2 regions of the Heyndrickxia sporothermodurans genome follow, and region 1 is predicted to be linked to the other one. Evidence: riboswitches for the same ligand, from Rfam matches in the RefSeq annotation. Region 1 holds a riboswitch; the other holds the start of a gene.
What was found. Region 1 has a riboswitch for preQ1 ahead of queF (preQ(1) synthase). Riboswitches for the same ligand answer to the same signal wherever they lie in the genome.
Positions count from the first base shown of each region.

Region 2: it holds a riboswitch for preQ1, as region 1 does, so the genes downstream of both, B5V89_RS13670 (QueT transporter family protein) here and queF (preQ(1) synthase) in region 1, are expected to answer to the same signal.

Region 1 covers NZ_NAZB01000034.1:20,486-24,323, forward strand. The annotation lists gene B5V89_RS14535 (flotillin lipid rafts scaffold protein FloT) at 1-930, opposite strand, end outside; gene B5V89_RS14540 (NfeD family membrane protein) at 952-1,515, opposite strand; gene B5V89_RS14545 (queuosine precursor transporter) at 1,728-2,369, opposite strand; gene queF (preQ(1) synthase) at 2,388-2,888, opposite strand; PreQ1 riboswitch class I at 3,009-3,055, opposite strand; gene B5V89_RS14555 (bifunctional cystathionine gamma-lyase/homocysteine desulfhydrase) at 3,121-3,838, opposite strand, start outside.
Region 2 covers NZ_NAZB01000031.1:31,999-35,836, reverse strand. The annotation lists gene B5V89_RS13680 (BglG family transcription antiterminator) at 1-1,517, opposite strand, end outside; gene B5V89_RS13675 (MGMT family protein) at 1,744-2,052, opposite strand; PreQ1 riboswitch class I at 2,141-2,185, shown strand; gene B5V89_RS13670 (QueT transporter family protein) at 2,194-2,679, shown strand; gene B5V89_RS13665 (MFS transporter) at 2,726-3,838, opposite strand, start outside.

The DNA of each region.
Region 1 (3,838 bases):
AAGTATTTCTTTTTCTTCCAATTCAATTTGTTTTTGACGCTCGATGATTTTGATTTGCATTTCTTGTTCGGTTACGTCTTGTTTCGCACGAGCCGTTTCTAAATCATATGCTTGGTCGGCTTTCGCTCTCGCAATATCTTGTTCACGGCGGAATTCAGCAATTTTTAACTGATTGACTTTTTCTGCTTCCGCAATTTCAGTTGCACGTTCGAGTTCTGCTTTTTGAGCATCCTTTGCAGCTTCTGCCCGCTTAATTCTTGTTTCTTTATCTGCTTCCGCCGTTGCGATATCGGCATCACGTTTCACCTGAGCAATTCTTGGTTTCCCTAAAGAATCTAAGTATCCATTTTTGTCGCGAACTTCTTTAATCGTGAACGAGACAATAATCAATCCCATTTTGGCTAAATCTTGTGATGCGACACGTTGAACTTCTTGAGAAAATTTATCACGATTTTTATAAATTTCTTCAACTGTCATCGAACCAAGAATTGAACGAAGATGACCTTCCAATACTTCTTTCGCTTCGTTCTCACGGTCTTGTTTTGTTTTTCCTAAAAATTGTTCAGCTGCTGTAGCAATTTCACTTATGGATCCGCCAATTTTAATAATAGCGGTACCATCAGCCATGACTGGCACACCTTGCTCGGTATACACTTCAGGCGTTGTTACTTCGAGTTTACTAGATAGTAAGCTTAATGGTTGTGCTTGTTGGAATACAGGAAGTACAAATGTACCTCCACCTCGAATGATTTTTATTTTGTTACCTGATTCATCTGTATGAACATTGCGTCCACCTAAATAGCTACCTGTTACGATTAATGCTTCATCAGGGCCCGCTGTTCGATATTTTGTAATGAATACACCAATTAATGCAATAATCAAAAATGCAACGATCCCAATGATAACCCATAGTCCTACGCCTTCAAGCATAGCTTCTCCCCCTAACAAAAATTATATCGTTTCTATTTTTTCGAGGTCTTCATTATATAGTCGATTATTTTCATATGGAACGACATAAAGAACCCCATCTTTTACTTCGATGATTAACACCTGTTTGCCTTCTTCAATTGCATGATTTTCGTAGCTGGCAGCGGGTTTAGAAATCATTCCGCTTTTGCTGTCAATGACAATTTCACCATATCCGTCTTGTGGAATCGATATGATTAATTTCCCCACCCGTCCCTTTAAAGATTCTTCAGTGTAGCTAAGTGATTCTTCTGCAGAGGATAGTGGAATAAGGACAAACACATTTAACAGTGTGACGAGTATGATCGCAATAATTGCTGAAATGGCCATAATAAGAATGCTAGAAAATGAGGTAACCCGCTCCAAAATATAGCCGGATGCGGAAAAAAAGGTGATAAAAGATAACACTAATGTTGGATGTAAAAAACTGAGTGCCTCCCCGATTCCATGAAAAATATCCCCAAACAAGATATAAAGAATCGTAAGACTCCCCGCAACAATTAGGAGAACTAAATAAACCGTTTCAATGGATGTTCCGAAAATGGTCATTCGCACCAAATCCTTTACGTGTAATAGTGAAAATGATGAATGATGATCACACCTTTCAAATTTTCTTTATGATCTATTTACGGGTAAAAGGTTAAGAAGGTTTCAAAAGTATTTCAAAAAGTTTACGAGTGAAGAAAGTGTATGTAGACAAAACTCTTCGATGCAGAGAATGTCCTCTGCATCGACATATATCTATTGTACCATAATTTAGATTAGGACGAATATTCTATTTCCTTCGAAATGGAGTTTATTTTATTTTTCCGAATAATTTTTACCAATAAATAAACAAATGGCGTGGCAACAATGGAAGCAAGAAATTTAAATACGTATTGTGTAAAGACAAGCGTTGCTAATGCAGCAACAGGCATTGTGCCAAAAAAGGCGATTGAAATGAAAATCATTGTATCTACTAATTGACTAAGCATAGTCGATGCATTGTTCCGGAGCCAAAGCTTCTTCACCCCATGTCTTTCTTTCAATTTATTAAAAACAAATACATCCAGATTTTGACTAACCACGTAAGAAACTAGACTCGCAATAATGACCCGAAAGCTGCCGCTTAAAATTGTTCGATATTCTGTTTGATGCTCAAAAAATGGTGCAGACGGCAAATAAATCGTAATCGTAATAAAAATGATGGCAAGCATTTGTGTTATTAAGCCTGCCTTTACCGTTTTACCTCCCGCATCCTTTCCATACACTTCAACAATCGTATCCACAATCGGATACGTAAAAATGTAAATGATGACAGCAGCAGGCAGCACAGCCCAATCACCAATGCTAAATAATTTTACCGCGACAATATTAGATAAAATTAATAAACCTACAAATATTCCATTTAAATATAACAGCATAGTCGCTTGATTCCTTCCTTATCGATTATCTACTGTTTCAGGATACATATCATGGTTCATCAGACGATATGCTGCCATATCCTCAAATTTAGTTCCCTTTTTTCCATAATTACAATACGGATCAATCGATATCCCGCCGCGTGGCGTAAATTTCCCCCAAACTTCAATATAACGCGGGTCTAGTAACTTGATAAGATCATTCATGATAATGTTTACACAATCCTCATGAAAATCCCCATGATTTCTGAAACTAAATAAATACAACTTTAAAGACTTACTTTCTACGATTTTTTTATCAGGGATGTAGCTGATATACATAGTTGCAAAGTCGGGTTGGTGTGTGATTGGGCATAGTGACGTAAACTCCGGACAATTAAATTTCACAAAATAATCACGATCCACATGCAAGTTATCAACCGATTCCAAGATTTGTGGAGCATATTCGAATGCATATTTCGTTCCTTGATTCCCTAGTAATGTTAAATCATTTAGTCCTTCTTCTTTTTTTCTTCCGGACATAAAAAAACCTCCTTTAAATGTTTCGTACATTTAAGAGAGGTTCACGTTTTTCATAGCTACTATAATAAATGGTCAAAAAGAAAAGCCATATCCTGATATGGACATGGCTTTAAATGACATGAATCCATAGTTTTTTATAGAGGGTTTCAGCTATGAACCTCTCCCGTATGTACGGGTATGAATTTGTACAATTTTTAGCATATAAAAAATGGTCATATCCGTCAATAGGCAATTATTTAGAATCTAGTGCCTGCCCTAAGTCTTCGATGAGATCCTCGATATCTTCAATCCCTACTGATATTCTTATTAATCCATCCTCAATTCCAAGCTCTAAACGACGCTCCCGAGGAATCGACGCATGTGTCATTAATGATGGGATTGAAATAAGACTTTCCACCGCACCAAGGCTTTCTGCTAATGTAAAATATTTTACATTTTTCAATACAGTTAATGCTTTTTCTTGGCTTTCTACCGTAAAGGAAATCATTCCCCCAAATCCATCTGCTTGTGCGCGATGGATTTCATGACCAGGATGATCAGGTAAACCCGGGAAGAAGACTTTTTCCACTTTCGGATGCTCTTGTAGAAATTTCACAACATCCAACGTGTTTTTCTCAATTTCCTCCATGCGGATCCCTAGTGTTTTAATCCCACGAATCAATAGCCAACTATCTTGCGGACCAAGAACACCGCCGGTTGAATTTTGAATAAAATGAACGTCCTCACCCAATTTCTCATCTTTAACAACGACTAATCCTGCAACAACATCACTATGTCCGCCAAGATATTTCGTCGCACTATGAAGGACGATATCCGCTCCTAAATCCAATGGATTTTGCCAATAAGGAGTACTAAATGTATTATCGACAATAAGTTTTAGTCCTTTCTCCTTTGCAATCCCATTCACCGCACGAATATCAGTAATTTTCAACAAAGGATTTGTTGGCGTT
Region 2 (3,838 bases), on a different contig from region 1:
ATTTTTGCATACTTTCCAATAATATCCACAATTTGATTCACATTAATAACGGATGAATTTAATCCAAAAATCGTTTTCATTACACGTTGGCGAAGCTGAACTTTTTCAAAATCAGTAATAAATCGTTCAACAATAAAAAGCTGTTTGTCTGTTTGCAAAGGTACTGGAGAAAAGACAATATCAATTTCTCTATTGAAATTTTCAAATTCACGAACAGATAGTGCATTATAGAAATAAATTTCAGGAAACAATCCTCTTAATGTATTTTCCATCAACTTTGATATAGATACTCCATTTGGACAAACAACGACAGCCTTTTTCTTTATTTGAATTGTTTCACCACTATTGATTAAATGTCCACCGAGGAAGATTGTAATAAACATAACTTCACTTTCAGGAATACTACATCCTATATATTCTTCCAGCGGTTTAATTGAATCTTTGACAATATAATGGATTGCATCAAATTCTTCACTAAATTTCTCAATCATCGAATAATTGGTCGTTAAATGATATTTAATTCGATAATATGCCGGTTTCATGTGCAAAACTAATCTTTCCAGTAATGCATCTTTATCTTTTAAAACGATAACTGCTTTTTTCTCAAAAAGATCTAAACTATCTCTCAATGCTTGGATGAATTGTGGCAATTCATTTTTTGTTAAAAATTGTGACGATAATACATTTGATGTTAGCAACTGCAACGTTAGAAATAAACGTTCAGCCTTTGGAATATCTTTCCCATCCTGAATGAGGATTTCAGCCGCTTCAAATTCCTTTGTATCAGATAACTCTTCATAATCAATATGGTAAGGATTAGATACGAGCTTACCTCTATTTATTCTTTTTGAAATAATAGCAATAACATAAGGGAGAAGTTTCATTCTTTCATCACTAAATTTCAAATGAAGTCTCGTTTCAACCTCTTCCATTTGTGCTTTCAGCCTTTGAATCTCTTTCCCTTGTATTTCAATTATTTGTTCAATATAGGATTCACCATTATAAATACTAAATACGGATTGTAAAACATCTACTAAAAGTTTTCTTTTGTTCCATTCAGTTCCCGAAAGATCATAGCCTTTTACTCTCGAATAAACAATTGTTAAATCATATTTAGCGACTATATTTTGAGCCGATTTCAGATCCCGCAGTATGGTGTTTTTGCTCACTTCCATTACGGAGGTAAAATGTATTAATGATAATTCCTCATTACTGCTTAAAATCATTAATAGAATTAGAACTGCTCTTTCTTTTTCCGAAGGAATATATTTTTGTTTAGATGGTTCAATCGTTTCAGTAAACAATTCGATTAATACCGGATTCACAATAAACTTCCCACTATTTGTTCGTTTAATGGCCGGAAAATTTTTTTCCAGTAACCAGTCATTGATTTTCTTAAAGCTATAACTAATTTGCCTTCGAGATAATTGATACTTTTCCTCAAGTCTTGCATTTGATATTTCGGGGTTACCAATAACCTCTTTTAATAAAGAATTACTCCTTTCATCTAAATACATAATTGATTCCCCCTAACATATTTTTAGTTTATCAGAAATTATCAAACTATTGGTTGCGCTTTCATAACCATTTGTTGCAGGGAAAATGTGCAACGTGATGATGTATTATTATTTTTTCATAAATTTAAATAACTTAAGAGGAGGCAATTGAGCATGCAATAACCTGTGCAGTACATATCGTTGCACAGGCCCTGTCGAAACATTTCATATTGTTTTATCTTGATAATTATTTCGGATGAAACCGATACTTTCCAAGATCAATCCGATCATTCAAGCCGAATTCAATTCCTTCATTTTCAAGAGAAAATTTTTGTATTTGAAAATATTCATCATCCGTAAAGCCAATTTGGCCTTTCGCATTTACCACACGATGCCATGGTAGTCGGTGCTTTTTACTCATTGAGTGAAGGATGCGGACGACTTGTCTCGCTGCCCTCGGACTTCCCGCTAATGTCGCAATTTGTCCGTAAGTCATGACTTTACCTTCGGGGATATGTTGAATAATTGAAATGACTTGTGAAGTAAATGGAGTCATATGCATCTTTTCCTTTTTCTACTAGTTTTGTAGGAATGATTGACGTTATTTTAATATATATTATACTATAATAGCTTGATTATTTTCGAAAGACGTGGTTCGAAACCATCCCACGATAAAAAACTAAGGAGAGAATTGAATATGAAAGTAAAAACACTTGTTGTAAATGCGATTATTGCCGCATTGTATTTAGCAATATCCTTTGTTATCCAACCGATTGGATTTAAAGCGATTCAATTCCGTATTCCGGAAATGTTTAACCATTTAATCGTTTTTAATAAAAAGTACTTTTTCGGTATTGTATTAGGGGTCATTCTTGCAAACTTCTTTTTGTCACCGATGCCGAATTATGATCTAATATTTGGCGTTGGGCAATCAATTATTTCTTTATTGATTACAATAGGAGTATCTTATTTTATTAAAAATATATGGGGACGTATGATTGTAAATACAATTGTGTTCACCTTTACAATGTTTATCATTGCATATGAGCTGCAACTTGCATTCGGAGTTCCTTTTCTTTACGGATGGCTTACGACAGCAATCGGTGAGTTTGTCATCATGGCTATCGGTGCACCCATCTTTTATATCTTAAATAAACGCGTCCATTTTGAAAATCAAGTATAAATAAGAGCGATCGCTGTAGTGGCGAATCGCTCTTTTTAATATGGTGTTACATACTTTGAGATGTGGATGTAGCTGTTACTGTTTCGGTTTCCGATTCTTTCTTTTTCATAAAAAGAAATGTGTAAATAATTAATAACAGAACTAAACACACAATTGAAAATCCATAAATGAAATGGAATCCCTTATTCGCAGCAAGGATACCAAGTCCTGTTGAACCAATGGCCATCCCGAGATCCATAGAGGAAAAATACATTGCATTCGCCGTTCCTTGTTTTTCTTTAGTAACAAGACTAACCGCTATCGCTTGTAAGGTTGGTGTCACCATTCCATAAGCCACTCCATAGAAAAATCCTGCAAATAGTAAAGTACTTGCACTATGGGTGATAGATAATAGAAACAATCCAATGATTCCACAAATTGCTGCCGGATAGATAATTACTTTATGTCCGAGCCTATCATACAATCTTCCAGAAACCGGTCTTGCCGCTAACATGACAATTGCTACGACTAAAAAGAAGAGAGAAACGGACCCACCGAGATGCTCCTCCTTACCTAGTTCTCTTAGAAAGCTAATGACACCTCCAAGCGTGATTGAGAAAAGTGCACATAAAATACTTGGAACAAACGCCTTTTTATCAAAAATTGATTCCCTTAAAGAAAGCTTATGCTTCGGTTCTACCTTCGTTAAAGCTAGTTCTTCTTTTGAAGGTTTAATAAAAAAGCTGAAGATAAAAGTAAGGACTGCCAATACGACTGAAATAATTAATAAAAAATTAAATGATAGCGTAGCTAACAAGGCAAGTGCTACCATAGGAGCCATACTCGTTCCAATACTTGTCGCTAATCCGTAATAACCGATTCCTTCACCTAATCTCTTTTTTGGAATGATATTTGTAGCTAAAGTCGCTAAAATCGTTGTCATTATTCCAAACCCAATTCCATGAAACACCCGTAATAAAAGTAATAATGGTACGGACTGTTGATTGTAAGCAATCGCGAGTGTAATGGCTACGAAAGCGAGTGAATAAATACTCATTTTTTTCACATTGACACGATGAATAAGAAATCCGATAAACGGACGAGTAATAATTGCCGCTATCATAAACACAGTCGTCATCAACCCACCTTGAGCGGGGTTATTTTTTATATCAGTAATAAA